Regions from separate parts of the Streptomyces sp. NPDC127197 genome, predicted to be linked through region 2. Evidence: riboswitches for the same ligand, from Rfam matches in the RefSeq annotation. Region 2 holds a riboswitch; each other region holds the start of a gene.
The links. Region 2 has a riboswitch for cyclic di-AMP ahead of ACFVJQ_RS12930 (M23 family metallopeptidase). Riboswitches for the same ligand answer to the same signal wherever they lie in the genome.

Region 1 (9,802 bases), on a different contig from region 2:
TTCAGATCATCCACGGTCAGCCCTCACCCACGAGGTCGAGGTCATCACGAGACGCCTCCGGCGTGATCTCCGGAACGGGCCACTTGCGGTTCAGCGGCAGGGACACATCCCGCCACCAGGGGCGCGTGGGGAGGATTCCAGCAGGCTCGAAGGGCTCGCCCGGAACAGGGACGGCGACCGCCTGTCCGACCGCGCCGGCGGCGTCTATCGTCCACTCACCGGGCTCGGCCCAGGCATGCGGGGCGAGGTTGAAGGTCCCCCAGTGGATCGGCAGCAGCACGCCGCCCGGCTCCCCGCCCTGAAGGTCGAGGTGGGCGCGCATGCCCTCGTCCGGAGTCATGTGGATGTCGGGCCAGAACTCGCTGTACGCGCCGAGCTGGATCATCGTCGCGTCGAACGGGCCGTAGTCGGCGCCGATGTCCTGGAAGCCCTCGAAGTACCCGGTGTCACCGCTGTGGAATATCCGGTGCTCGTCCCCCGCCACGACCCAGGAGGCCCACAGCGTGTGCTGCGTGTTGCGCAGGCCACGGCCGCAGAAGTGACGGGCGGGGGTGGCGGTCAGGGTGAGCCCGCCGACCCGCGTCGTCTCGTGCCACTCCAGTTCGCGCAGCCGCTCGGCGGACACGCCCCAGTGCTCGAGGTGTGCGCCGACGCCGAGCGGGACGGCGAACAGGGTGTCCGTGCCGGCCAGCGCCTTGATCGTGGGCATGTCCAGGTGGTCGTAGTGGTCGTGCGAGATGACGACGACGTCGACCGGGCCGAGCGCCGCCAGCGGGACCGGCACCGGGTGCAGGCGCTTGGGGCCGGCGAAGGCGAACGGTGAGCAGCGCTCGCCCCAGACAGGGTCGAAGAGCACCCGCTGTCCGTCGATCTCCGCGAGGACGCTGGAGTGGCCCATCCAGGTCAGCCGCAGACCGGTGGCCGGCGGCTTGGCGAGGTCGGCGAGCGTGGTGGCGTGCACCGGCACCGCACCCTTCGGGGAGCGGCGTGTGCGGTCTTCCTTGTCGAAGTACTTCTTCGCGAAGTCCAGTGGCGACCCCGACGGCCGGGTCCGGGAGGGGCCGCCGGGATTCTGGAAGACCCCGTCCTTGAAGTAGGGAGATCTGCGGATGCGCGCCATGCGCTCACCGCTCGGATCCGCGCCGAAGGCCTCGGGCTGCAGTGCGCGGAGCCCGGAGCTCAGGGAACGGGAACCGGCCACGGTACCTCCAGGTGGAGTCGGTAAGGCCTCCCATTATGGTCCGCCCCTCCGACACTCCCGCGCCGACCAGGCCCCATACTGAACCAGGAGTCAGTAATCACTGGCCGATCCGCCCCGAGGAGTCTCCATATGACCGCCCCCCTGCTGTCGCTCACCTGGACCGACCACGTCACCGGCCGCCAGGGCTTCCTGGTCGTCGACCGGCTGGTGCGCGGCGTCGCCAGCGGCGGGCTGCGGATGCGCGCGGGCTGCACGGTGGACGAGGTCACCGGGCTCGCGCGCGGCATGACCGTGAAGGAGGCGCTGCACTACAACCCCGAGGGCCGCTACGTCCCGCTCGGCGGCGCCAAGGGCGGTATCGACTGCGACCCGCGGGACCCTGAGGCGTACGGAATCCTGGTGCGGTACCTGCGGGCCGTGCGGCCGTACGTCGAGAGCTGCTGGACCACGGGCGAGGACCTCGGCCTCACCCAGGACCTCGTGGACCGGGCCGCCACCGAGGCGGGGCTCGTCTCGTCGATCCAGGCCGTGTATCCGCTGCTCGACGACGAGGCCACCGCCAGGCAGAGGCTCGCCGACGCGTTCGCGGTCGAGGTGGACGGCATCGGGCTCGACGAGCTGGTCGGCGGCTGCGGGGTTGCCGAGTCGCTGCTCACGGCCCTCGACCGGGCCGGAGTGCCGTATGCCGGGACGCGGGTCGCCGTACAGGGGCTGGGCACCATGGGTGGAGCCACCGCACGGTTCCTCGCGCGCGCGGGTCTGACGATCGTGGCGGTCGCCGACATCAAGGGCACCATCGCCAACCCCGACGGGCTCGACGTCGACGCGCTGCTCGCCGCGCGGGACGCGTACGGCGTGGTGGACCGCGGCGTACTGCGGCCCGGGGACCGTGAACCGGCCGGTGACGCCTGGCTGTCCGCCGACGCGGAGGTGCTGGTGCCGGCGGCAGTCTCCTACGCGATCGACACCACGAACCAGGACCGGATCACCGCCCGCTGGATCGTCGAGGCGGCCAACATGCCCGTACTGCCGGAGGCGGAGGAGCTGCTGACCGCGCGCGGAGTCACGGTCCTGCCGGACGTGGTGGTCAACTCCGGGACGAACGCCTGGTGGTGGTGGACCCTCTTCGGCGACATCAGCGCCGACGCGGACGAGGCGTTCACGTACACGCGCCACTCGATGCGCGCTCTCGTCGACCTCGTCCTGTCCCGCGCGCAGACCGACGGCACGACACCACGGACCGCCGCGCACGCCGTCGCGGCGGCCCGGCTCCCGGTACTCGCGGAACGCTACGGCTGGTACCGGTGACGGCCGCACGCGCGCGCGTGCGCACCGATGTGCGACAGGGCCTAGGGTGAACGCGTGGCGAGAGTGCGGTTGAGCGTGGCGGAACGGCGCGAGGAGTTGTTGCGCGCCGCCGTGGAGCAGATCGAGGCGCGGGGTGTCGCGGCGGTCCGGATCGCCGACGTGGCCTCCACGCTCGGCGTGAGCAACGCGCTGGTGCTCTATCACTTCTCGACGAAGGAGAAGCTCGTCGCCGCCGCGTTCGCATACGCCGCCGAGGACGACCTGGCCCAGCTGAGCAAGCTGCTCGGCCGGCGCACGACGGCGCTGCGCCGGCTGCGGTCGGCCGTGCGCTGGTACGCCCCGACGGGCCAGGCCAAGGGCTGGCGGCTGTGGATAGAGGGCTGGGCTGCCGCCCTGCGTGAGCCGGCCCTGCAGGAGGTCACCCGGGACCTCGACAGGCGCTGGAAGGCGGCGATCGCCGAGGTCATCGCCGAGGGCGTGGCCGCCGGCGAGTTCCGCTGCCCGGACCCCATGGGCGCGGCGCTGCGGCTGACGGCCCTGCTCGACGGCCTCGCCGTGCAGCTGACGTCGTATGCGGGCGCGGTCTCCCGCGCCCGGGCCCAGGAGTGGGTCGACGAGGCGCTCGCCCGCGAGCTGGGACTGACTGAGGTGCCGTCGGCCGGGCGGTCGTGAGCCGTCCGCGAGGACCAGGTTGCGGTTCATGGCGTACGCCCGCCCGCGCCGGACGCGGGCCGGTCCGACGTAGGCGATCGGAACGACCCGCTCCCTGGCGTCCGCCACGGATGTGCCTCAAGCCACCGACGCGATCCGCATCCTGATGTCGTCCGGCGACAGCGTCCCCTTCGCCGTCACGTGGTCGCCCGACGACTCGCCGCGCAATCGGCGGCCGATCCACGGCACCAGGTACTCGCGCGCCCAGTGGACGTCGTCCCGCCGGACGTCGAGCGTGCCGCGCGGCGGAAGTGGCGGCCAGGGCTGCTCCGGATCGGCGGGGACGGCGAGGCCGAGGACCTGACCGGCCCGCAGCGCCACGCGCGTGTGCCCCTCGGGCGAGAGGTGCAGCCGGTCGTCGTCCCAGGCCCTGCGGTCCTGAACGGACCTGAGGGACCACAGGTCGAGCACCGGACAGCCGTACCGGTCGGCGATGGCCCGCACATGCCCGTTGTAGGTGGCGATCTTGCCGCGCAGGTGCTTCAGCAGGGGTACGCCCCGGGTGTCGAAGCCGGTCGTCACCATCACCGTGCCCGCGACGGCCGTCAGCGCGGCGATCGCCCGCTCGAAGCGCTCGGCGACGTCGTCCGGGTCGGTGCCGGGCCGGAGGATGTCGTTGCCGCCGGCGCAGAACGAGACCAGGTCCGGCGCGAGTTCGACGGCCCGCGGAAGCTGGTCCGCCACGATCTGGTCGAGCAGTTTTCCGCGCACGGCGAGGTTCGTGTACTGGAAGTCGCCCTCGGCTCGGCGGTCCGCGAGCAGTACGGCGAAGCGGTCGGCCCAGCCGACGAACGCCCCGTCGGGGCCGGGGTCGCCTACGCCCTCGGTGAAGCTGTCCCCCACCGCCACGTACGACCCGATCACTGATCTGCTGTCATTCTTCGAATCGTCTGCCACGTCGGGACATGATTCCGCGTCGAATGTGACCTACGCGACCGTAGGAAGGGGTTGACGGGCGGTGAGATAAGCCACTGCCAAAAGGTTGGTCAACTGCGGAATAACCCCTGCGTCCGCACACCGCCGAAGGCCGGACCCGGGGATCGGGGTCCGGCCTTCGGCGGTGTGCGAGGCGCGTGCGTCAGCCGACGGAGACGCCGTGCGAGCGGAGGTACGCGACCGGGTCCACGTCCGAGCCGTAGTCCGGCGTGGTGCGGATCTCGAAGTGCAGGTGCGGGCCGGTCGAGTTGCCGGTCGAACCCGAGAAGCCGATCTGCTGGCCCGCGGTCACGGTCTGGCCGCTGGAGACGGACAGCGAGGACAGGTGGGCGTACTGGGCGTAGTAGCCGTCGGCCAGCTTGATGACGACCTGGTTGCCGTACGCACCGGCCCAGCCCGCGGAGACGACCGTGCCGGCGCCCACGGCCTTGAGCGGGGTGCCCGTCGGGGTGACGAAGTCGACGCCGGTGTGGTAGCCGCTGGACCACATGCTGCCCGCCACCTTGTAGGCGGTGCTGACGGCGGCGCTGTCCACGGGGGCGGAGAAGCCGGTGGAGGTGCCGGCGGCGCTCTGGGTGGCCGTCGACGCGTTCGACGAGGAGGACTCGGCGGACGACTGGTCGGACGACTTCGCCGAGGACTCCGTCGAGTTCGTCGACTTCGACGCCTCGGACGACTCGGACGCCTCGGACGACTCCGACGAAGAGGAGGAAGAGGGCGAAGTGGACGACGGCTTGTCCGTGCTCGCCGCGGCCTTCTTGCCGATCGTGAGCTTCAGGCCGGGGTGGATCAGCGACGGGTTGTCGCCGACTGCCTCACGGTTGTCCTGGTAGAGCTTCTGCCAGCCACCGCTGACGTTCTGATCCTCGGCGATCTTCGCAAGGTAGTCGCCGATCTTCACCGAATAGGTCTTCACACCGGCGTTCTTCGCGGCGGACTTCTTTTCGGCGGCCTTCTTCTGGGCGGCGGCCTTCTCTGCGGCGACCGACTGAACGGCGTTTTCCGGAGCGGACTGCGCAGTGGCAGCATGGGCGCCGGCGGCCCCCATCAGAGGGAGGGCGAGTGCGGCGCCACCGGTTCCGGCAATGGCGATGGAACGGGTGAAACGCTGGGTCTTCGGACGGCGGTGCTTACCCTTCGCGGGCATGGCGAATTCCTCTCCGGCGCCTGCGAGGTGAGCTGTCGGGTGCGGGCTGGAGATGCCCGGCCGCGCCGAAACGCGGCTGTACCCCTAGCCGTTCCGGAGACCGGAACAGGCATTTGTACCTGTGGGTCCCCCGCTCCTGCCGTACACGGGTGAGTTTGCGCGGGCACCGGGCGGCGGCAGGATTAGGCGTCCGCCCGGATCGGTGTGGAACGTAAGCGAACAAGACGCAACGGGACAAGCAAGAGGTTCCGCACGAACGCCTACTTCTTGATCAGTTCACCGAATTCACGGTCACCCTCCGTGAATTCCGGAACCGTCACGTTCCGCAAATGCCCTTGAAAAGCGCTTGAATTACGTGGACATGACGAGCGACTCACGGTCACGGATATGACGCTGCTCACGTGACATCGCTCCAGGTTCCTTTATTCCCGAGCGAGTTGGAATGAAGAGGCTAATTCGGACAGAAGAGTCAGATGCGGCGCAGTCGGAGAACCGTCGCATCGAGGTCACCTCGCAGTCCGGTGCGCAGTCCGCGGTGCAGCAGTACGGCACCTCGGTGCACTTCGCCCGTTTCGCGGCATTCATACGACGCGGTGGGGTCGAGACCGCGCAGCCGCAGCGCCGGGACGGGTTCCCCGTAGCTCTGCGCCTGAAGCCAGGCGAGTACGACGGCCTCGTCGCCGCGTACGTACTGGACGGCGCTCAGCCCGCCCCGTGGCGGCCGCAGCCGGTGGAGGTCCCCGCGCTGCACGAGTGGCCGGATCTCCTTGTAGAGCGCCACCCAGTCCCGGGCCTCCGCGAGCTCCTCGTCGGTCCACCGAGTGAGGTCGCCCCCGACGCCGAGCACCCCGGCCATGGCGCTGACGAAGCGGAAGCGCAGCGAGCTGATCCGGCCGTTGAGCTGGGTGTTGGGGCTGTCGGTGACCCAGGCGGCCATCACGCGCGCGGGGTGGATCTGACTGAAGCCGTCCTGGATGGCGAGCCGGTCGAGCGGATCGGTGTTGTCGGAGGTCCACACCTGGTCGGTACGGCTCATCACACCGAGGTCGATGCGACCGCCGCCACCCGAGCAGGACTCGAAGGCGACACCGGGATGAGCCGCCCGCAGCCGGTCCAACAGGGCGTACACGGCGCGCACATGGTCGACCCACAGCCGCTGCGGATATGGCTCACCGGGCCAGCCGGCATCGGTGAAGCAACGGTTGAAGTCCCACTTCACGTAGTCGATCGGGGCGCTGGACAGGAGCCCGTGCAGCTGCTCCCAGAGGTAGTCCTGCACATCCTCCCGCGCAAGGTTCAGTACGAGCTGATTGCGAAGTTCTGTCCGCTTTCGCCCCGGTTGGAACTGCACCCAGTCCGGGTGGGCGCGGTACAGCTCGCTGTCCGGGTTGACCATCTCGGGCTCGACCCAGATCCCGAACTGCATCCCGAGCGCGTGCACGTCGTCGGCGAGCGGCTTGAGCCCGGCCGGGAAGCGGTCGGGGTTGGGTGTCCAGTCGCCGAGCCCGGCGCGGTCGCTGGTGCGCGTCCCGAACCAGCCGTCGTCGACGACGAACAGCTCGACGCCGATCGCCGCGGCCCGCCGGGCGAGCGCCCGCTGCTGCTCCTCGCTGATGTCGAACTCGGTGGCCTCCCAGGAGTTGAACAGCACCGGCCGGTCCCGCTCGGCGTCCGGAATGACGTAGGCGCGCTGGTAGGCGTGCCAGGCGCGGCTGGCACCGCCGAAGCCGCCGTCGCTCCAGAGGCCGGCGAAGACAGGGGTGGTGAAGGACTCTCCCGCCGCCAGCCGCAGCAGGCCGGAGTCGTCGTAGCCGGCTCCGCCGGTGATCTGCACGCGCGCGTCCGACAGTTGTGCGACGGCGATCCGCCACGAGCCCGACCAGGCGAGGGCGCAGCCGTAGACCTCGCCGCGCTCCTCGGTCGCGTCGGTGTCCAGCGCCACCCACGGCAGATGCTGGTGGCCGGTGTGTCCGCGGCGGCTGCCGATGACCTTCTCACCGTAGGTGAGGGGGGAGCGCACGAGCCGGGACTCCGCGGCCCAGCGGCCGTGCAGCTGGGACAGCCGCCATGTGTCGCGGTCCGGGAGGGTCCAGGTCGCGGAGTCGGCACGCAGCAGCTCGGCCTCGGGCCCGTCGTTGTGCACGGTCACCCAGCGCTCCACGACGTCATCACGCATCCGGTAGTGCAGGGTGATCGCCAGCCCGGTGTCGCGGAAGCGCAGCCGCAGCTCCTGGTCCGCGGCCTCATGGGCCTCGAAACCCCACTCGGTGCCGCGCCGCTCGTCGGTGCGCACGGACAGGGCGGGCCGCACGAAGCGAGGGCCGCCCTCGACGGGATACTCCTCGCGCCCGTCGAGCGGCGACTCGAAGGGCCAGTAGTCCGGCAGGGGGCGCACGGCGAGGGCCTCGGCGTCGGCGAGCGCGATCCGCGGGCCCCAGTGCAGATGCAGCAGCTCGTCGTCGTCGGTGAGGTGGACGGCATAGCTGCTCGTGGGCCCCGACAGCAGCCACGTACGCCCGTTCTCGGCGATCTCCAACATCAGGCCCTCACAGATTCCGACAGCTCCACTCAAGCACCAACATCATCAAGGGCCGCGGGCGTCCGGGGCAACGCCTGTGGACAACTCGTCCGACGGGCTGTGACCTCCTTTGGACAACTCATTGCCCCAGGAATCCATGTCGTATCGTCGACTGCGTGCCCGTCGACGAGCCGCGCCGACGGGGCCGATGGGAGGGAGCCCCCGTGACGCAGCAGGTGCCGTCGACCGAGCCCGAACTGGCCGGAGTGCGCAACTTCCGTGACGTCGGCGGCCTGCCGACGGAGGACGGCCGACGGGTGCGGTACGGGGTGTTGTTCCGCAGCGGTCACCTCGCGCACGCCACCGACGAGGACGCCGAGTTCCTCGGCTCCCTCGGACTGCACACGATCTTCGACTTCCGCAACGCGGCGGACCAGAAGCTCGAGGGCCCCGACGTCGAGCTGCCGGGCGTGCGCAATGTGAACCTGCCGCTGACGGACCCCGCGGACGGTGCCGAGTTCTGGAAGATGGTCCGGGACGGCGACCTGGACCAGCTGCGCACGATCCTCGCGGACGGCAAGGCGGCGAACCGGATGATCACCTCGTACCGCGCGATCATCAAGGAGCGCACGACCGAGCACTCCCAGGTGCTGCACGCACTCGCCGAGGACAGCGTCCCGGCCCTGATGCACTGCGCGGCGGGCAAGGACCGCGCCGGCCTGTCCATCGCCGTCACGCTGCTCGCCCTCGGCGTGGAGCGCGAGGCCATCCTCGCCGACTACCTGGAGTCGAACGCCAAGCACCGCCGCTACAAGGTGCACCGCAGCAGCACCTCCGCCTCGGCCTACTCCCCCGAGGTCATGGAGCTTCTCAGCCCTCTCTTCGACGCGCGTGCCGAGTATCTGACGGCGGCCATCGAGACCATCGAGGAGACGTGGGGCGGCGTCGACACCTACCTGGAACAAGGGCTGGGGGTCGCCCCGGAGACCCGGGACCGGCTGCGCGCGCGACTGCTCGACTGAGCCGGACCCGAGTGCGGCCCTACTTCGCCCCCACCTCGAAGAGCAGGTAGAGGAAGGCGGCGAAGACATGTCCCGCCACGATGTAGATGAACAGCCGGACCCAGATGGCCCGCGGGAACTTCTGCTCGATGTCGCTCATGGCGTTTCTCCCGTGAGGGGGCCGAGGCACAGCGCGGCCGTGGGGCTCTGCAGCAGGGTGTGGACGAAGAGGAGCTCGACCCCGTCGGGGTCCTGGGCGGCGATGCGGTGCGGGGTCAGCGAGTCGAAGTGAGCACTGTCCCCCGGTGCGAGCAGGTGCGCGGTGTCCCCCAGGCGCAGCCGCAGGCGGCCCTTGAGGACGTACAGCCACTCCTCACCGGGGTGCACGCGCACGATGTCGCCCTGCGAGCCGTACGGCACCTGGACGCGCAGCGCCTGCATGCCGCGGCCGGGCGCGCCGGCCTGCCAGTACGTCCAGCCGCCCGCACCCGTCGGCTCCATGTCGGCCGCGCGCACGACGGCGTCCCGGTCGGCTACCGTCTCACCGAGCAGCTCCGAGACGGTCGTACCGTATATGCGGGCGAGCGCGAGCAGCATCGGCAGCGAGGGCTGACGCTGCCCGGTCTCCAGCCGGGAGAGATGGGCGGGCGAGAGTCCGGCGCCGCGGGCGGCGGCCTCCAGAGTGCGGCCGGCCCGCCGGCGCAGGGCGCGGAGCTGCGGGGCGACCACCGGCAGACCGTCGGCCGGCTCGGCCCCGGGCTCGGAGGCGGAGGAGTTCATGCCTCCATTCAGCCGAAGGCTTGCCCAGTGGGCAAATTTCTTGCCTATAAGGCAAAAATGCTATCGGTTGGCGACCGCCTGCTTCACCAGCGTCTTCCCGAAGTCCCACACCAGCCCGCCGCCGTTGTGCGCGTCGTCCATCACGGCTGTGAACGCGTCGACGAACCGGTCCACCTCCCGCTCGCCGATGATCAGCGGCG
Region 2 (9,802 bases):
CTCGTGCAGCGCGGCCGGGAGAACGGCATTCCGGTACGGGAGCTGGTCGCGGCGCAGATCGCGGAGTACGAGCCGGAGGTGCGGGGGCTGGCGGCGATCCACGTCGGTACGACGGGCGTCTGCGACTTCGCCGCCGTGGCGCGGCAGCTGGCCGAGGCGTCTGGGGCGGAGATCCGGTACGGGGCGCAGGTGCTGCGGGTCGACCGGCGGGCGGGGCTGGGCGTCGCCGTGCTGACCGCGGACGGGGCGGTCGTGCGGGGAAGGGTGCTGGTGAACTGCGCCGGGCTGTACTGCGACGAGATCGCGCGGATGACCGGGGACGACCCGGGGATGCGGATCATTCCCTTCCGGGGCGAGTACTACGAGCTGGGGCGGCCGGAGCTGGTGCGGGGCCTGGTCTATCCGGTGCCGGATCCGGCGTTCCCGTTCCTCGGGGTGCATCTCACGCGCGGGATCGACGGAGGTGTGCACGTCGGGCCCAACGCCGTGCCGGCGCTCGCCCGCGAGGGCTACGGGTGGGGGGTGGTCCGGCCTCGGGAGGTGGGGCTGGCGCTGAGCTGGCCCGGGGCGTGGCGGATGGCGCGGCGGCACTGGCGGTACGGGGGTGGGGAGGTGCGGCGGTCGGTGTCGAAGGGGGCGTTCACCGAGGCGGTGCGGAGGCTGTTGCCGGCGGTGACGGAGGGGGATCTCGTGCCGGCGGCTTCGGGGGTGCGGGCGCAGGCGGTGCTGCGGGACGGGACGCTGGTGGACGACTTTCTGATACGGGAGGGGGAGCGGGCCGTGCATGTGCTCAACGCGCCGTCTCCTGCGGCTACGGCGTCTTTGCCGATTGGGCGGGCGGTGGCTCGGAGGGTGCTGGCGGTGTTGGGTGAGGTGGGCTGAGGGGGGTGCAGCTGAGCAGGGCTGCAGCTCGGCGGGGTTGTACGGGAACCGGCGTTGCGGCTGAGCGGGGGTGGGGTGCGCAGCCCGGCGTTGGCGGGGTGCCGCCCGCGCCCACCCTCCCCCACTCTCGGCTTCGCTCGAGCGGGGGGACCCCCATCGCCCTGGGGGTCCCCCCTCTGGGGGAGGCACGATTGCCCGCGGACTGACGGAAGCGTGGCGCCGCCCGCAGCCTGACGGGGGCTGCCCGCGGCGAGACGGGGGCTAAAATCGACTCCACTGTGTCTGACTCCCTCCACACCCCCGAAGCCCCCCACCCCACCCCCGGTGTCTCTGTTCGGCGTACGCGGGGGAAGGGGGAGCCGCGGTTTCCTGATGGGCCCAAGGCGGATCCTGCGGGGTCGCACTTCGAGCGGCGGATTCGGAGTTTTCAGCCGCGGCGGAGCCGGGTGACCGCCGGGCAGGCCGACGCGTTGCAGCGGCTGTGGCCCAAGTGGGGACTGGACATCGACGGGCAGCGGGTCATCGACCTGACGGAGCTGTTCGGCAACGCCAACCCCGTCGTGCTCGAGATCGGGTTCGGGATGGGTGAGGCCACCGCCCGGATGGCCGCCGCCGACCCGGACACCAACATCCTCGCCGTGGACGTCCACACGCCGGGCCAGGGCAATCTCCTCAACCTCGCCGACCAGTCCGGCCTCACCAACATCCGCGTGGGCAACGGCGACGCCATCATCCTGCTGCGCGAGATGCTCTCCCCCGACTCCCTCGACGGGCTGCGCGTCTACTTCCCCGACCCCTGGCCCAAGAAGCGGCACCACAAGCGGCGCCTGATCCAGCCGGCCTTCCTCACGCTGGCCGCGACCCGGCTCAGGCCGGGGGCGATCGTGCACTGCGCGACCGACTGGGAGCCGTACGCCGAGCAGATGCTCGAGGTCCTCACGGCGCACCCCGCCTTCGAGAACACCCAGCCCGACGGCGGTTTCGCGCCACGCCCCGGCTTCCGCCCGCTCACCCGTTTCGAGGGCCAGGGCCTGGACAAGGGTCATGTCGTGAACGACCTGCTCTTCCGCCGCGTACAGCACGAGCAGCACCCCGCAGAGCACGAAGAGCACGCACAGCACGAAGAGCACCACCAGCAGGACCACGACCAGTCCTCCACCGGCGCCTGAGCCCTCACGCCCTCGCGGGCGGCGCCCCTGCCTCGTTAGGGTCAATGCCGTGGCCACCAGTCCCCCGTACCCGACGCACCCCAGCGTTCCCACCGGCGGCGCACTGCGGCGGCATCCGCACTGGTGGCAGCGCACATGGGTGCGTTACGGCGCGCTGATCACCCTGCTCGCGATCTCCGGCCTCGTCATCCTCGCCCTCGTCCGCGAACAGACCGGAACCGAGGGATTCCTGGTCGGCCTCGGCCTCGCGATCCTCCCGGTACCGCTCCTCATAGCCGCCTTCCGCTGGCTCGACCGCGTCGAGCCCGGCCCCTGGCGCAACCTCGTCTTCTCCTTCGCCTGGGGCGCCTGCGCGGCGGCGCTGATAGCGATCGTCGCCAACAGCTTCGCGACGAGATGGATAGCGACGGCGACCGCCGATCCGGCGAGCGCGGACACCCTGGGCGCCACCGTCATAGCGCCGATCGTCGAGGAGTCCGCTAAGGCGGCCGCCATACTCCTGCTCTTCCTCTTCCGCCGCCGGGACTTCACCGGGATCGTCGACGGTGTCGTCATCGCCGGGGTCACCGCGACCGGGTTCGCGTTCACCGAGAACATCCTCTACCTCGGCACCGCCTTCGGCACCGACCAGCTCACCGGCGGCAGCGGCATCGCCTCCGTCACGGCGGCGACCTTCTTCGTCCGCGTCATCATGTCGCCGTTCGCGCACCCCCTCTTCACCGTCCTCACGGGCATCGGCTTCGGCATCGCGGCGCTCGCCGGGCAGCGCCAGCATCTGCGGCGCGTACTGGTGCCGCTGTCCGGGCTGCTGCTCGCGATGGGCATGCACGCCTTCTGGAACGGCTCGGCGACCTTCGGCAACTTCGGATTCTTCGCGGTGTACGGCGGGTTCATGGTGCCCGCGTTCGGACTGCTGACCTGGCTGGTGATCTGGACCCGGCAGCGGGAGCTGCGGACCGTGCGCGAGGAACTGCCGGCCTATGTCGCCGCCGGCTGGCTGGCCCCGGCCATGCCGTTCGCCCTGGGTTCGATGCGGGCGCGCCGACTGGCCAGGGAGTACGCCGGGCACCACCTGGGGAAGCCGGCCGCGCGGGCGGTGGCGCAGTACGAGGCGTACGCGACGTCGCTGGCGTTCCTACGGCATCGCGGGCGCCGGGGCCGGGCCGGCGCGGACTTCGTCGTACGGGAAGGCGAACTGCTGCGGGAGCTGTGGAGCCGACGGCAGGTGGCGCGGCCGGCGCTGGAGTATGCGGCGCGGGTGACGGCTCCGCCGGTACCGGTGGCTGTGCCGCCCTGGCCGATGGCGGCACCGTATCCCGCATACCAGCCGTATCCCACGTACCAAGGGCATCCCGCGTACAACCCGTATCAGTCGTAGGGGCGCGCCACCAGCGCCGTGAGGCCCCGGCAACAGCCGTTCCGCACGCACCGCGAACCGGCAGCCCTGACGTCGGGGGGTTGCCGTCAGGACCGCCGGGGTTCGAAAGGAGCGGCTGTCAGGGGTTGAGGCCCTTGCTCTGCAGCCAGGCCAGCGGGTCGATGCCACTGCCCGCGCCGTCGGGGTGCACCTCGAGGTGCAGGTGAGCCCCGGTGACGTTGCCCGTGGCGCCCACGCGCCCGATGACCTCGCCCGTGGTGACCTTCTGGCCGACGCTGACGTTGATGGAGGACTGGTGGGCGTACCAGATCTCGGTGCCGTCATCGAGGGTGAGGACGGTCTTGTAGCCGTACGACCCGTTCCAGCCGGCCTCGGTGATCGTGCCGCTGTGCACGGCCTTGAGCGGCGTGCCCGTCGGCGCGGCGAAGTCGAGGCCGGTGTGGTAGCCGGAGGACCACAGGGCACCGGCCTGACCGAAGCTCGAGGTGATGGTGTACGAGGAGGTCGGCAGCGCGTACTGCTTGGCCAGCTGGGCGAGGCGCTCGGCCTCGGCCTTCTGGCGGGCCTCCTCCTCGGCCTTCGCCTTCGCGGCGGCGGCCTTGGCCTCGGCCTCCTTCTCGGCCTTGGCGGCGGCCTCGGCGGCGGCCTTCTCGGCGGCGGCCTTGGCAGCGGTGGCGGCCTTGGTGTCGACCTGGTCCTGCTGCTGCTCGGCCTGGGCGATGATGCGGGCGCGCAGCGCCTCACCGGCGTCGGTGGTGCCCTGGGCGGTGTCCGCGGTGGTCACGCCGAGGCTGCTGAGCGGAGCGGTGGCGGTCTCGTCGGAGGTGTCGGAGTCGGCGGAGTCGTCGGAGATCAGCGTGCCCACGGCCGGCAGGTCGGGCATCGAGATCGACACCGGCGGCTTGCCGGTCTGCGCGCTGGCCATGCCGCCCGCGCCGACCGCGGCTATGACGCCGACGCCGAGAACCGTGGAACTGCGGGCGAGTCCGCCGCCGCGCTGCTTGGAGACGCGATGCCGGCCGCGTACGGGACGGAGGGACTCCGCGGTGGGGTTCCACTCCTCCCAGGGGCCCTCGTCGGTGCGCTGCCCGCCGTAGACGACGGTGTCGCCGGAGCGCTGGGCCGGCACGAAGGGGGCTTCTGGGGCAGGCCGGTTGGACGCCACGTAGGCGTACTCCTTTCCTTCCTTCTCGCCTACCGGGTTAGCTGACGGGTTCGGAGCAGGAAGGTCTCCTACGCGCGTAAATCAGCCGTGTTGCCACGGCGACCTACCCGCGATTCACCCCAAGTTGGTGGTTCCCCGGTTCCCTTGCGGGATTCGGCGCGTGCGCACGGAGCCGACTCTTGTGACGGCTGGGACGACCGCGCTGCGTTATCGGACGTTAATAGAAGCGGGGCATGAATTCCAAGCGGTTCCACTTGATCTTTAACGATTTCCGGCCGGACGTACAGGGCCATGAGCGGAGAAAATCGGGCGAGTTGACCACTACTCAAGGGCTTCACAGTTTCTGACCGTGTGTCAGTTGTTATGCGGAGGGCGTTCGTCCGGTCACGTCCGGTGACGGTCGTCGTACGGCAAGCAGAGCCATGTCGTCGGTCATCCCGCCCCCGGAGTGCCGGCGCACTTCTTCGGCCAGGGCGCGGAGCAGCTCGCCGGGCCCGCGGAAGGTGCGGCCCGCCAGCCGCGCCGCGGGGTCGTAGAACCTGCCGTGCGCGTCTCGGGCCTCGGACAGGCCGTCGGTGTGCAGCAACAGCGTCGCCCCGTCCGGAAAGCGGGACTCCTCCACACGGGCCGGCCCGGCGCCCAGATCGCCCATGCCGAGCGGCAGCGCGGGTTCGCGGGCGGGCAGCGGGCGTACGGTGCCGTCGGCACACAGCAGCAGCGGCGACGGATGACCGCGGTTGAGGATCCGTACGACCCCGTCGCCGGGCGGCAGCTCGGCCAGTACGGCGGTGGCGAATCCCTCGGTGGCCTCGACGCCGTCGCGCCGCGCGGCCTCGCGCGTCAGCGCCCGCTCCAGCCGCTCGGCGACCCCCTGAAGCGTCGCCTCCTGCTCGGCGGCCTCCCGGAACGCCCCGATGACCACGGCGACGGCCCCCACCGCGCCCATCCCCTTGCCCCGTACGTCGCCCACGACGAGGCGTACGCCGTGCGGGCTGTCCTGCACCGCGTACAGGTCGCCGCCGATGAAGGCGTCCGCCTGGGCCGCCTCGTAGCGTGCCGCGATGTCGAAGCCGCCGATCCGGCCGAGGGGTTCGGGCAGCACCGCGCGTTGGGCGGCCTCGGCGATCTTCCATGCCGAGTCGAGCCGGGCGTGGCTGCGGCGTACCAGCACATTGATGAGCACGGCCAGCACGGCGACCGTCGCCACGGTGACGAGCTCGGTGAGCGCGTCGACGCGCAGCACCGTGCCGTACCGGATGTGCAGCCCGAGCACGACGGCGACGGACGCGATGCCAGTGAGGATCGTGGCCCGCCGGGACAGCAGCGGGGCGGCGACCAGGGGTGCGGCGGTGAACAGAGGGACCGCGGTGTAGGGGCGGGGCGTGACGTAGTCGTAGACGCCGCCAATGACGAGCAGCAGCGCAGGGAGCACCCGGACGAAGGTGCGCGCGTAGGAGATCCGCCGCGTCTCGCTCCGGCCGGCCTGCAGGTACGCGGCTTCGCCGTCGAGCCCGCGGCCGGGGACCGTCTCCTCAGGCAACCGCCCGCCCCCTCGGGTGTACGGCACCTCTCCTTCAGCCTCCGCAGGCCGCACCCTCGTCTCCCGCCACGCACGTCCACGCACCGCCTCGTCCGTCCAGGGTTTCCGGAGCGGGGGCGGGGGGCGAGCCGGAGGGGCCGACCGGATGACATGCCGGTGACCCTCGGTCATGTCCGGTAACGCCTGAGGCCGGAATCCATGAACTGGATTCCGGCCTCAGACCTTCAGTAGCGGGGACAGGATTTGAACCTGCGACCTCTGGGTTATGAGCCCAGCGAGCTACCGAGCTGCTCCACCCCGCGTCGTTGTGACTCCAGTGTACGCCATCCGCGGGGCCGGTCGCGCCAGGGTTTGCGTCCGCCCGGCGACACGGCCGTTCAGCCCGCGTTCAGCTCGGTCAGCCGGCCGAGCGGCAGGGTGTGCTGCGTCTGCAGGACCTTGGCGCGCAGGTAGCGGACGTTGTGGGCGGTGGTGAAGACGCCCGTCGGGATGCGGTCGCGGACCGTGAGGCCCAGGGTGCGCAGCTGGTCGGCCTTGTCGGGGTTGTTGGACAGCAGGTCCAGGTCCGTGACGGACAGGGCCTGGAGCATCTGGGCCGCCGACGTGTAGTCGCGGGCGTCCTCCGGGAGGCCGAGGGCGGTGTTCGCCTCGTAGGTGTCCAGGCCCTGGTCCTGGAGGGCGTAGGCGTCGAGCTTGTTGTAGAGGCCGATGCCCCGGCCCTCCTGGCGGAGGTAGAGCAGGACGCCGCCACGGGCCGCGATGCGCTCCACCGCCTCGCGCAGCTGGGGGCCGCAGTCGCAGCGGGCGGAGCCGAAGACGTCGCCGGTCAGGCACTCGGAGTGCAGCCGGACCAGGGGCACGGGGCCGGGGTCGCCGAGGACGACGGCCACGTGTTCCTGGCCGTCGGTCAGGCCGTGGAAGGTGACCAGTTCGGCGTCGACGCTGTAGCCGTCGTGGAAGCGCAGCGGTACCCGGACGCGGGCGCGCGGCGTGGCGGCGGGGAAGTCGGGCATGCGGGCCTCCGATTCCGTTCAAGCTGTTTCAGTTTTGAAGCAGCCTCTCGATCAGGGACCCTACCCATGCTTGAAGTTTGAAGCAACGCGGATGAGGGGGGACTCGCGATATGTGACGCGGCTCACGAACAAGGGGAGGAGCGGCGCAGCCAGGGGACATCGGTGGGCGCGCTCTGCGGGTCGTCGCCCTGGAGGGCCTGCGTGACGCCCGTGAAGATCTCCTCCAGCTGGCCCACCTGCTGCGGGGTGAGGTGGTCGAAGAGCAGGGCACGGACCGTCTCGACGTGCCCCGGCGCCGCACGCTCCAGGACGGCCGCCCCCTCGTCCGTCAGGGCGGCGACGGTGCCCCGCTTGTCCCACCGGCATTCCTCCCGCCGCACCAGACCGTCCTTCTCCAGCCTGGTCACCGCGTACGTCAGCCGACTGCGGGTGATCTTCAGCCGCTCCGCGAGATCGGTCATGCGCAGCCGGCCCTCGTCGGCCTCGGAGAGGTTGGCCAGGATGGAGTAGTACAGATGCGGCATGCCGGCCTCCTGCTGGAGCTGCCGGTCGAGCGCATCCTCCAGGAGGTGGGCGGCCGCGATGTACGCGCGCCAGGCGCGCTGCTCCTCGGGGGTGAGCCAGCGAGTCGTCATGCGACCAGTGTAGGTTTGCTTAAAACTTGAACCAAGCCCGCCGTCTCCGGCCGTCCCGGCCGTTTCCCAGATGGGTGCGCCGATGCCCTTGCCTCACGTCCTGCTGTCCGCCGCCGTCTCCCTCGACGGCTACCTGGACGACACCGGCCCCGAGCGCCTCCTGCTCTCCAGCCCCGCCGACTTCGACCGGGTCGACGAGGTACGGGCATCCGTCGACGCCATCCTGGTCGGCGCCGGCACGATCCGGGCCGACAACCCCCGGCTACTGGTCAACTCGCCCGAGCGGCGCGCCGCCCGCGTGGCCGCCGGGAAGCCGGAGTATCCGCTGAAGGTCACGGTCAGCGGCTCGGGGGACCTGGACCCGGCCGCCAAGTTCTGGCACACGGGCGGGGAGAAGGTCGTCTACACGACGACGGAGGGCGCCCGGCGGCTCCGGGCGGCGGACCTCGCCGCGGACGTCGTGGCGCTCGGAGCCGACCTCGACTGGCGGGCGCTGCTCGAGCATCTGCACGACGTACGGGGAGTGCGGCGGCTCATGGTCGAAGGGGGCGGGACCGTCCACACCCAGCTGCTGCGGGACGGCCTCGCGGACGAACTGCACCTCGTCCTCGCCCCGCTGTTCGTCGGGGACCCGGACGCGCCCCGGCTCTTCGGGCCCGGTCCGTATCAGGGCGGGCGGCTGCGTCTGGTGGAGACGCGGGCCATCGGTGACGTCGTTCTCATGCGCTACGAGCCCACCGCACCGGGCGTCGGCGGGCTGCCGTCGGCTGCCGACCGGCACTGGCTGGCGCTCGCCTGTGAACTGGCCGCGCAGTGCCCCCCGTCGAAGACCGCGTTCAGCGTGGGGGCCGTGGTGGTCGCGGACGACGGCACCGAGCTCGCGCGGGGGTACTCGCGGGAGGCCGGGGATCCGGTCGTGCACGCGGAGGAAGCCGCGTTGGCGAAGATCGACCCCGGCGATCCGAGGCTGGCCGGTGCGACGGTGTACAGCAGCCTGGAGCCCTGCGTGCGCCGGGCCTCACGGCCGCGGCCGTGTGCGCGGTTGATCCTCGACGCCGGGGTGCGGCGGGTGGTGACGGCCTGGCGGGAGCCGGACACGTTCGTCGCCGGGGCCGACGGGAGCGGGGCGCTGGCCCGGGCGGGCGTGGATGTGGTGGTGCTGCCGGAGTACGAGGGGGCGGCGAAGGCTCCGAACGGTCACTTGCTGGGCTGACGCGGGGGCATCCCGGCGCCGGCGGGCGGTCGCAGCGCCTCAGAAGTCGACCGGCTCGCGGATGATCGGGCAGGTCATGCAGTGTCCGCCGCCCCGCCCGCGGCCGAGTTCGGCTCCCACGATGGTGATCACCTCGACGCCGGCCTGCCGCAGCAGCGCGTTGGTCTGGGTGTTGCGGTCGTACGTGAACACCACGCCCGGTTCCAGGGCGACGGCGTTGTTGCCGCTGTCCCACTGCTGGCGCTCGGAGGCGTACACGTCTCCGCCGGTCTCCACGACCCGCAGCCGGGGCAGGCCGAGCGCCTTGGCGACGACGTCGACGAACGCACGGGACTCCTCGTCGGTGATCTCAAGGCCGGGAGCCCTGTCGCTGGGCCGCAGCGAGAACGTGTGCACCGCCTCCATGATGCGCGGGTAGAGGGTGACGAGGTCGCGGTCGGCGAAGGTGAAGACGGTGTCGAGGTGCATCGCGGAGCGCAGCTTGGGCATGCCCGCGACGATCACCTGCTCGGCGGCGCCGTTGTCGAACAGGGCCTTGGCCACCTGGGTGATCGCCTGCCGTGAGGTGCGCTCGCTCATGCCCATCAGGACGACGCCGTTGCCGACCGGCATGATGTCGCCGCCCTCGAACGTGGCCTGGCCCCAGTCGAGTTCGGGGTCGCCCCACCAGACGGTGGAGCCCGCGAAGTCGGGGTGGAAGGTGTAGAGCGCCTTCATCAGCAGCGTCTCGTCGTGCCGGGCGGGCCAGTACAGCGGGTTGAGGGTCAGGCCGCCGTAGAGCCAGCAGGTGGTGTCCCGGGTGTAGAG
Region 3 (9,802 bases), on a different contig from region 2:
CCACGCCCGGATAGCCGAGGAGGACCCGGACGCGCCCTTCTCGATCGACGACGTGGCGGCCGGCATCGTCGCCAAGCTCATCCACCGCCATCCGCATGTCTTCGGGGACGAGACGGCCTCGACGCCCGAGGAGGTCAAGGAGCACTGGCTGCGCACGAAGGCGCAGGAGAAGCGGCGGACGTCGGTGACGGAGGGCATCCCCCTGCACCAGCCGGGCCTGGCCCTCGCGGCGAAGCTGGCGTCCCGGGTGCGTACGGCGGGTCTGGAGGTGCCCCTGCCGAAGACCGAGGGCGTCGGGTACGAGCTGCTGGCGCTGGCGATGCGGGCCGAGGCGGAGGGCGTCGACCCGGAAGCGGCGCTACGGGCGGCGGCGCGGGCGTACCGGGATGCGATCAGGGAGACCGAGAGCCGGGGACAGGAGGCCGAGAGCGGGGGACAGCGGACGGATTCCGACACAGCCGGGACCGGCGACTGACGTCACCCGCCGACCGGCGACCGATGCCGACCGGCGACCGATGTCACCCGTCCCTCCGCCTCCGGATACCGTCAACGGGTGAGCAGCCAGCCCCACCGCCCGAGCCCCCACCAGGACGCCCCCGAGCTCTTCACGTGGGAGTTCGCCACCAACCCCTACCCGGCCTACGCCTGGCTCCGTGAGCACGCCCCTGTCCACCGGACACGGCTCCCCAGCGGTGTGGAGGCCTGGCTGGTCACCCGTTACGCCGACGCCAAGCAGGCCCTCGCCGACCAGCGGCTCAGCAAGAACCCCGCGCACCACGACGAGCCCGCGCACGCCAAGGGCAAAACGGGTATCCCCGGTGAGCGCAAGGCGGAGCTGATGACGCATCTGCTCAACATCGACCCGCCGGACCACACCCGCCTCCGCCGGCTCGTCTCCAAGGCCTTCACGCCCCGCCGCGTCGCCGAGTTCGCGCCCCGGGTGCAGGAGCTCACCGACGACCTCCTCGACCGGTTCGCCCGCAACGGCTCCGCCGACCTCATCCACGAGTTCGCCTTCCCGCTCCCCATCTACGCCATCTGCGACATGCTCGGCGTCCCCCGCGAGGACCAGGACGACTTCCGGGACTGGGCGGGCATGATGATTCGGCACGGGGGAGGGCCGCGGGGCGGGGTCGCGCGGTCGGTGAAGAAGATGCGCGGCTATCTTGCCGACCTCATCCACCGCAAGCGCGAGTCGCTCTCCGCCGAACCGGCCCCGGGCGAGGACCTCATCTCCGGCCTCATCCGCGCCTCCGACCACGGCGAGCACCTCACCGAGAACGAGGCCGCGGCGATGGCGTTCATCCTGCTGTTCGCCGGGTTCGAGACCACCGTCAACCTGATCGGCAACGGCACCTACGCCCTGCTCACCCACCCCGAACAGCGCACCCGCCTCCAGCAGGCCCTTGCCACCGGCGACCGCGGCCTGCTGGAAACCGGGGTCGAGGAACTTCTGCGCTACGACGGCCCGGTGGAGCTGGCCACCTGGCGGTTCGCCACCCAGCCGCTCACCATCGGCGGGCAGGACATCGCGCCCGGCGACCCCGTGCTCGTCGTACTCGCTGCCGCGGACCGGGATCCGCAGCGGTTCGCCGATCCGGACGCCCTCGACCTCGCCCGCCGTGACAACCAGCACCTCGGCTACGGGCACGGCATCCACTACTGCCTCGGCGCCCCGCTCGCCCGCCTGGAGGGGCAGACCGCGCTCGCGACCCTCCTCACCCGCCTCCCGGACCTCCGACTGGCCGTGGACCCCGGCGAGTTGCGCTGGCGCGGCGGCCTCATCATGCGCGGACTGCGCACGCTGCCCGTGGAGTTCACGCCCATTTCGTAATGGCAGCTCCCCGGATTCGGCCGGAATCCTCCACTCCGGCACCGAAAACGTGACACGACCTCAACTCTGTGATCTTCACGTGATCTGCGCGGCATTAACTTGTGACAAGTGATCGACTGCCGATACGTTCACCCAGCAGCGCGACGTCGAACACCAGTCGCCGCGCCGGTCACTGCTGTCTCGTGAAAGGTCCCCGCATGCTCTCCGGGAACGGTCGTCACCGTCGCCCCCGCCAGGCTCCGGCCCTCGTGGTCGCGGCCGGCGTGACCGGGTCCGCCATCGCCATCCCACTCCTCGGCGCCACCGGCGCGAGCGCGGCCAGCGGCACGACGTGGGACCGGGTGGCGGAGTGTGAGAGCGGCGGCTCCTGGAGCGCCAACTCGGGCGACGGGTACTACGGCGGGCTGCAACTGTCCCAGGAGGACTGGGAGCGGTACGGCGGCCTCGCGTACGCGGCCCGCGCCGACCAGGCCAGCCGTTCGCAGCAGATTGCCGTCGCCGAGCGGATTCTCGCGGACCAGGGTGTGGGCGCATGGGGCACCTGCGGGCTCACCGCCGGTCTCAACGCCGACAAGGGTTCGGCCGACGTGGACACGGGCGTGGCCGGTGACACCTCGTCGGACACTTCCGAGAGCCTGCGCAACTCGCTCGGCTTGTCCAACTCGTCTGGTTCCTCCAGCTCGTCCGATTCGTCTGATTCGGCAGAGTCTTCGCCTGAATCCACCGCGTCATCCCCGTCGTCTGACTCGTCATCGAATGCGACGGATGGTTCCGCGAGCCCGACGCCCACCGACTCCACCCCGGACAACTCTCAGGAATCCGATAGCTCACCCACAGCGGCCCCGAAGGCCACCGAATCGGACAACTCGGGGCAGACTGAAGGTGATTCCGGTCTGGTCGACACCGGTACGGGCAAGCATCGCGGCGACAGCGCCGACGAGGATGCCACCGGCGCTCGTACGACCGAGTCCTCGGGCCGCCACGCCTCGCGCGACAGCGCCTCCGCGCGCGATGCCGCCGACGGGTCGTACACCGTGCGCGAGGGGGACAGCCTCTGGGGCATCGCCGACTCCCTTGGCGTCCAAGGGGGATGGTCCGTGCTCTATGCGGACAACAAGGAGATCGTCGGCGCCGACCCCAACCACATCATCCCCGGTCAGACGCTGGATGTCGGGGTCGAACCGGGCGAAAAGTAGCGGGAGTTCACGTCATGCTTCGCGCCTAATGTCCGGTTTGGTGAAAGTGTGGGATGAGTCTCAGAGGCCCTGATCCTCTTTGAAATTCCGCCAATCGCGTGTCTACGGTCATGACCGCTCGCCAACGCGAGCCCCGGCTGCCGCAACGCCGAATCCTGCCAGCGGCCGTTCGGGAACAGTCGTCGCGTCAAGCGCCGTAGGCAGGAGCGGGGGACCCAAGGTAAGCGCCGCACCGGACAGTTGAGCCGGTACGGCTTGGGGTGAAGTCACGCCTCCCCACAGGGGCGTGGCCGGGCAACTCAACCGGCCCGAACCCGACAGCTCACCTCGCAGGCGTCGGTGAGGGGATCTCTCCATGCTGTTTTCCGGCAAGGGCAAGCACCGTCGTCCGTCCAAGGCCGCTCGCGCCATAGCCGTCGTCGGCGTCACCGGCGCCGCCGCCGTCGCCGCCCCGCTGATGGCGGCCGGCAGTGCCTCCGCCGCCACCGCCTCCGAGTGGGACGCCGTCGCCCAGTGCGAGTCGGGCGGCAATTGGTCCATCAACACCGGCAACGGCTACTACGGCGGTCTGCAGTTCTCCGCCTCCACCTGGGCCGCGTACGGCGGCACGCAGTACGCCGCCACGGCCGACCAGGCCACCAAGGCGCAGCAGATTCAGATCGCCGAGAAGGTGCTCGCGGGTCAGGGCAAGGGTGCCTGGCCGCACTGCGGCACGGGCCTGTCGAACGCCACGTACACCGGCGGTGGCGCGAGTGACTCCTCCCCGGAGGGCTCCTCGCAGAGCAGCACCGAGACCACCACCCGCTCGACCGAGCAGCAGCCGGCCTCCCGTTCGCAGGAGCGCCCGGCGCAGAAGACCGTCACCACCCCGACCGGTGAGAAGGTCGAGAAGGGCGACGGCGAGTACAAGGTCGTCACCGGCGACACCCTCAGCACCATCGCCGCGGAGCACGACGTCAAGGGCGGCTGGGAGAAGCTGTTCCAGCTGAACAAGGACATCGTCGAGGACGCCGACCTCATCTACCCGGGTCAGCAGCTGCACCTGAAGTGATCCGGATCCACCCGGGTCGGCAGCTTCGCCTGACCTGAAGTGATCCGGGCTTCGCAGACCCCCGTGAGGGTCCCCCGTCCCCACGGGCCCCGCCCCGGTGCGTGTTCCCCCGTACGCGCCGGGGCGGGTCTTTTGTGTCACCGCTCGCGCCTCGTTCTTCGCTCGGGGCCCTCGTTCTTCGCTCGGGCCCTCATTCTTGAGGAACCGTCTTTGTTCCGTTCGGAAACAATTTACGATCGGTTTCGTCCACGGGGTGGGCGACCGGCTGGCCGATCCCACGGAGCCGGTTAGGCTCATCTCGCAGAGCCGCTGCGGTCCTGCTAAACCGCGTCACATCCACGAAGGAGATGCTCGTGCCGTCCATCGACGTCGTCGTAGCCCGGGAAATCCTGGACTCCCGAGGCAACCCCACGGTCGAGGTCGAGGTCGGCCTCGACGACGGCAGCACGGGTCGTGCCGCCGTCCCGTCCGGCGCCTCCACGGGCGCCTTCGAGGCCATCGAGCTCCGCGACGGCGACCCCAACCGCTACCAGGGCAAGGGCGTCGAGAAGGCCGTCCTGGCCGTCATCGAGCAGATCGGCCCTGAGCTGGTCGGCTACGACGCCACCGAGCAGCGCCTGATCGACCAGGCGATGTTCGACCTCGACGCCACCGACAACAAGGGCTCCCTCGGCGCCAACGCCATCCTCGGCGTCTCGCTCGCCGTTGCGCACGCCGCCTCCGAGGCCAGCGACCTGCCGCTCTTCCGCTACCTGGGCGGCCCGAACGCGCACCTGCTGCCGGTGCCGATGATGAACATCCTGAACGGCGGCTCGCACGCCGACTCCAACGTGGACATCCAGGAGTTCATGATCGCCCCGATCGGCGCGGAGTCCTTCTCCGAGGCCCTGCGCTGGGGCACCGAGGTCTACCACACCCTCAAGAAGGTCTTGAAGAGCAAGGGCCTGGCCACCGGCCTCGGCGACGAGGGCGGCTTCGCCCCGAACCTCGGCTCCAACCGCGAGGCCCTCGACCTCATCCTCGAGGCGATCAAGGAGGCCGGCTACACCCCCGGCGAGCAGATCGCCCTCGCGCTCGACGTCGCCGCGTCCGAGTTCTACAAGGACGGCTCCTACCTCTTCGAGGGCAAGGCGCGCTCGGCCGCCGAGATGACCGAGTACTACGCCGAGCTGGTCGACGCCTACCCGCTGGTCTCCATCGAGGACCCGCTGTTCGAGGACGACTGGGAGGGCTGGAAGACCATCACCGCCAAGCTCGGTGACAAGGTCCAGCTCGTCGGCGACGACCTGTTCGTCACCAACCCCGAGCGCCTGGCCAAGGGCATCGAGGAGGGCGCCGCCAACGCCCTGCTGGTCAAGGTCAACCAGATCGGCTCGCTGACCGAGACCCTGGACGCCGTCGAGCTCGCCCAGCGCAACGGCTTCAAGTGCATGATGTCCCACCGCTCCGGCGAGACCGAGGACGTCACCATCGCCGACCTGGCCGTCGCCACCAACTGCGGCCAGATCAAGACCGGCGCCCCGGCCCGCTCCGAGCGCGTCGCCAAGTACAACCAGCTGCTGCGCATCGAGGAGATCCTCGACGACGCCGCGGTGTACGCCGGCCGCTCGGCGTTCCCCCGCTTCAAGGGCTGAGCAGGGCCCTGTAGGAAGCGTCGTACGTACGTCCCCGTACTCGGTCCCGTACCGTGTGCGGGGACGTACGCGCGTGTGTGACGGGAGTGGGAGATGGCCGCCAGGGACCGGGACCGTTTCTCCACCACGACCAGGATCCGGCTGCTCGGCGAGCAGACGGCCGCCCGCGTCTACCGCTCCCAGACCCGCCGCCAGGCCCGCCGCTCCCGGCTGACCGGCCGCGCAGCGCTGCTCGCGCTCGTCGTCTGCTCGCTGGTGGTCGCCCTCGCCTATCCGATAAGGCAGTACGTCGCCCAGCGCGCCGACATTGCCGACCTCCAGCGGCAGCAGGAACAGGCCCGGCAGCGGGTCGAGGAACTGCGCGACCTCAAGGCACGCTGGCAGGACGACGCGTACGCGGAGCAGCAGATCCGGGAGCGACTGCACTATGTGATGCCGGGGGAGACCGGTTACGTCGTGATCGACCCGGACGCGGCCGAGCAGTCGCACGCCGACTCCGGGGCGGCCGACCGCCCCTGGTACGCGAACGTCTGGGACGGCGTCGACAAGTCCGACGCCTCCGACCAGTGACCACAAGAGAAAGAACGTCATGGAAACCCCCCCGCCGCCCACCCCGCGCACCGAGCCCACCGACGCGGACGTCGAGGCCTTCAAGCAGCAGCTCGGCCGGCCGCCGCGCGGGCTGCGCGCCATCGCGCACCGGTGCCCGTGCGGGCAGCCGGACGTCGTGGAGACGGCCCCGCGGCTGCCCGACGGCACGCCCTTCCCGACGCTGTACTACCTGACCTGCCCCAAGGCGTCCTCGGCGATCGGCACCCTGGAGGCGAACGGCGTGATGAAGGAGATGACGGCCCGCCTGGAGACCGACCCCGAGCTCGCCGCCGCCTACCGCGCCGCGCACGAGGACTACATCCGGCGCCGGGACGAGATCGAGGAGCTGAAGGGCTTCCCGAGCGCCGGCGGCATGCCGGACCGGGTGAAGTGCCTGCACGTCCTGGTCGCCCACTCGCTGGCCGCCGGACCCGGCGTGAACCCCCTCGGCGACGAGGCCCTCGCCATGCTGCCGGAGTGGTGGCGCAAGGGCGCCTGTGTGACCGTCACGAACGAGGAGAACGACCAGTGACCCGAGTGGCCGCCATCGACTGCGGCACGAACTCCATCCGGCTGTTGGTCGCCGACGCCGACCCGGCCACGGGCGAACTCGTCGACCTGGACCGTCGCATGACGATCGTGCGGCTCGGCCAGGGCGTCGACCGCACCGGCCGCCTGGCGCCCGAGGCGCTGGAGCGGACCTTCGCGGCCTGCCGCGAGTACGCCGCGATCATCAAGGAGCACGGCGCGGAACGGCTCCGCTTCGTCGCCACCTCCGCCTCCCGGGACGCCGAGAACCGGGACGACTTCGTGCGCGGCGTCATGGACATTCTGGGCGTCGAGCCCGAGGTCATCACCGGGGATCAGGAGGCCGAGTTCTCCTTCACCGGCGCGACCAGGGAACTGGCAGAACACGACCATCTCCCCAAGCCCTACCTCGTCGTGGACATCGGCGGCGGCTCGACCGAGTTCGTCGTCGGCGAGGACCACGTCCGCGCGGCGCGCTCGGTCGACGTCGGCTGTGTGCGGATGACCGAACGGCACCTGGTCCGCGACGGCGTGGTCTCCGACCCGCCGACCGAGGAGCAGATCGCCGCGATGCGGGCGGACATCGAGGCGGCCCTCGACCTCGCCGAGGAGACGGTGCCGCTGCGCGAGGCGCACACGCTGGTCGGCCTGGCCGGCTCGGTGACGACGGTGTCGGCGATCGCGCAGAACCTGCCCGAGTACGACTCGGCCCGCATCCACCACTCCCGTGTCTCCCACGACAGGGTCCGCGAGATCACCGACTGGCTGCTGCACTCCACCCACGCCGAACGCGCGGCCGTCCCCTCCATGCATCCGGGGCGGGTGGACGTCATCGCCGCGGGGGCTCTCGTCCTGCTGTCGATCATGGAACGGATCGGCGCGGAGGAGGTCGTCGTGAGCGAGCACGACATCCTCGACGGCATCGCGTGGTCCGTTGCGTGAACTGCAGCGGCCGGCCGTGACTTCCTATACCGGCGCCGTCTTCAACAACGGGATGGTGGCGAGGCTCGTCGACATCCTCGCCTCGGCACGCGAACGAGGCGGGACGGCACCGTTCGCCGACGAGATCGCACGCATCAACCGAACACTGGACAGCTGCGCCACAGCGAGGTGGGCCATGCCGAGCGCCACGCTGGCAGCCCTCCTCGACCTCATCGCCGAGGAGCTGAAGACATCCCCGGACCAGGATCTGCCGCCAGGCTTCCTCACGAGGCTGGATGCGGCCGCCGGGGATCAGGACCGGCTGGAGTTCCTGACCCACACGGCCTCATCGCTTCGCACGTCGAAGCGAGAAGGGATCGCCCGCTTCGAGGAACTCCCGATGTCTTCCTGGGAGGCGGAGCTGCGGTACGCCCGCCTGCGGGACTTCTCCTGGTGGGTCGAGTCGGATGAGTACGAGACCTTCGAAGCAGGCGTGCTCGCCGGTGTGACCAGCGAGCATCCAGGAGGCTGCGCGCACCGGCTCCCTCCCCTGATCGCGGAGCTGCACGCGGCTCTGCTGCTCGACAAGGACACCCGCTCCGCCGCCTGTCTCCGGTCCGTGGTCCCCTGGGCCACGCCGACGATCCTGCGGGAAGTCCTGCGGGCCGCCTCCTCCCACCTCCTTGAAGCGCACTGAGGCCTGGCGGCGCGTGGTCGGTGACGCAGGTCGCTCGGGCAGGGTGGTCCGGGTCTCGTTTGCTACTGGCCAGTAGTCATCAGTTGAGCAGGTCGGCTAGCGTATGAGCTCATCCGAAGGGCCTCCGTGAGCCCCTTCGCGACGCCCCGTCGGAAAACTTCGTGAAGTTCTTCACAAGGAATTGGGCCCTGTCGGAGGGCGGAAAGGGCCCGGTTGCCCCTTCCAGGGGCCCAACAGCCCTTGAACGCGTTCAGAAGGCTGCTGTAGGGGCGTACTGGAAGGCTCTCGCGGAAGCGTGTTTCGACCGGCTCACAGGGGGGCCGGCGACCCAGAGAGGCAGCTCACGCGGCATTGACAACGGGTCGCACCGCCCCTCGGTTCCCGGGCGTGACCATGACCTGCGTCACGCGGGCCGGGGAGTGTAACACAGGGCATGCAGGAGCTTGTGAAGGGGCGCACGAACTACCCCCCTGAGGCGGGTGGATACTCGATGGCATGAGCACCACGGAGCGTCCCAGGATCCTCGTAGTAGGCGGTGGGTACGTAGGCCTGTACGCAGCTCGGCGCATTCTCAAGAAGATGCGCTACGGCGAGGCGACCGTCACGGTCGTCGACCCCCGGTCGTACATGACCTACCAGCCCTTCCTCCCCGAAACCGCCGCCGGCAACATCTCCCCGCGACACGTCGTCGTCCCGCTGCGACGCGTGCTCCCCAAGGCGGAGGTGCTCACCGGCCGGGTCACCACCATCGACCAGGACCGCAAGGTCGCCACGATCTCCCCGCTGGTCGGTGAAGCGTACGAGCTCCCCTTCGACTACCTCGTCGTCGCGCTCGGCGCGGTCTCCCGCACCTTCCCGATCCCCGGCCTCGCCGAGCAGGGCATCGGTATGAAGGGCATCGAGGAGGCCATCGGTCTGCGCAACCACGTCCTCGAGCAGCTCGACAAGGCCGACTCCACCACCGACGAGGAGATCCGCCGCAAGGCGCTCACCTTCGTGTTCATCGGCGGTGGCTTCGCGGGTGCGGAGACCATCGGCGAGGTCGAGGACATGGCCCGCGACGCGGCGAAGTACTACAACAACGTGTCCCGTGAGGACATGCGCTTCATCCTCGTCGACGCCGCCGACAAGATCCTCCCCGAGGTCGGCCCCAAGCTCGGCCAGTACGGCAAGGAGCACCTGGAGAGCCGCGGCGTCGAGATCTACCTGTCCACCTCCATGGACTCCTGCATCGACGGCCACGTGGTGCTGAAGAACGGCCTCGAGGTCGACTCCAACACCATCGTGTGGACCGCGGGCGTCAAGCCGAACCCGGTCCTGGCCCGCTACGGCCTCCCCCTTGGCCCGCGC

Region 1: another riboswitch for cyclic di-AMP. It lies ahead of ACFVJQ_RS39665 (peptidoglycan DD-metalloendopeptidase family protein); the one in region 2 lies ahead of ACFVJQ_RS12930 (M23 family metallopeptidase).
Region 3: another riboswitch for cyclic di-AMP. It lies ahead of ACFVJQ_RS19630 (transglycosylase family protein); the one in region 2 lies ahead of ACFVJQ_RS12930 (M23 family metallopeptidase).

What each region holds. Positions count from the first base shown of each region.
Region 1 is NZ_JBHXVG010000048.1:37,368-47,169, forward strand. It holds gene ACFVJQ_RS39645 (MBL fold metallo-hydrolase) at 17-1,201, opposite strand; gene ACFVJQ_RS39650 (Glu/Leu/Phe/Val dehydrogenase dimerization domain-containing protein) at 1,331-2,509, shown strand; gene ACFVJQ_RS39655 (TetR family transcriptional regulator C-terminal domain-containing protein) at 2,564-3,181, shown strand; gene ACFVJQ_RS39660 (SGNH/GDSL hydrolase family protein) at 3,299-4,084, opposite strand; gene ACFVJQ_RS39665 (peptidoglycan DD-metalloendopeptidase family protein) at 4,299-5,303, opposite strand; cyclic di-AMP (ydaO/yuaA leader) riboswitch at 5,308-5,465, opposite strand; gene ACFVJQ_RS39670 (alpha-galactosidase) at 5,773-7,842, opposite strand; gene ACFVJQ_RS39675 (tyrosine-protein phosphatase) at 8,046-8,843, shown strand; gene ACFVJQ_RS39680 (DUF6126 family protein) at 8,863-8,982, opposite strand; gene ACFVJQ_RS39685 (helix-turn-helix domain-containing protein) at 8,979-9,602, opposite strand; gene ACFVJQ_RS39690 (aspartate aminotransferase family protein) at 9,663-9,802, opposite strand, start outside.
Region 2 is NZ_JBHXVG010000006.1:323,137-332,938, reverse strand. It holds gene lhgO (L-2-hydroxyglutarate oxidase) at 1-882, shown strand, start outside; gene trmB (tRNA (guanosine(46)-N7)-methyltransferase TrmB) at 1,161-2,051, shown strand; gene ACFVJQ_RS12935 (PrsW family intramembrane metalloprotease) at 2,101-3,429, shown strand; gene ACFVJQ_RS12930 (M23 family metallopeptidase) at 3,548-4,594, opposite strand; cyclic di-AMP (ydaO/yuaA leader) riboswitch at 4,606-4,763, opposite strand; gene ACFVJQ_RS12925 (PP2C family protein-serine/threonine phosphatase) at 4,956-6,188, opposite strand; tRNA gene ACFVJQ_RS12920 (tRNA-Met) at 6,363-6,436, opposite strand; gene ribA (GTP cyclohydrolase II) at 6,512-7,147, opposite strand; gene ACFVJQ_RS12910 (MarR family winged helix-turn-helix transcriptional regulator) at 7,270-7,782, opposite strand; gene ACFVJQ_RS12905 (dihydrofolate reductase family protein) at 7,865-8,995, shown strand; gene ACFVJQ_RS12900 (arginine deiminase) at 9,035-9,802, opposite strand, start outside.
Region 3 is NZ_JBHXVG010000011.1:167,702-177,503, forward strand. It holds gene ACFVJQ_RS19615 (nucleoside triphosphate pyrophosphohydrolase) at 1-475, shown strand, start outside; gene ACFVJQ_RS19620 (cytochrome P450) at 554-1,834, shown strand; gene ACFVJQ_RS19625 (transglycosylase family protein) at 2,032-3,030, shown strand; cyclic di-AMP (ydaO/yuaA leader) riboswitch at 3,213-3,381, shown strand; gene ACFVJQ_RS19630 (transglycosylase family protein) at 3,386-4,081, shown strand; gene eno (phosphopyruvate hydratase) at 4,435-5,715, shown strand; gene ACFVJQ_RS19640 (septum formation initiator family protein) at 5,809-6,285, shown strand; gene ACFVJQ_RS19645 (DUF501 domain-containing protein) at 6,305-6,838, shown strand; gene ACFVJQ_RS19650 (exopolyphosphatase) at 6,835-7,776, shown strand; gene ACFVJQ_RS19655 (hypothetical protein) at 7,793-8,452, shown strand; gene ACFVJQ_RS19660 (NAD(P)/FAD-dependent oxidoreductase) at 8,948-9,802, shown strand, end outside.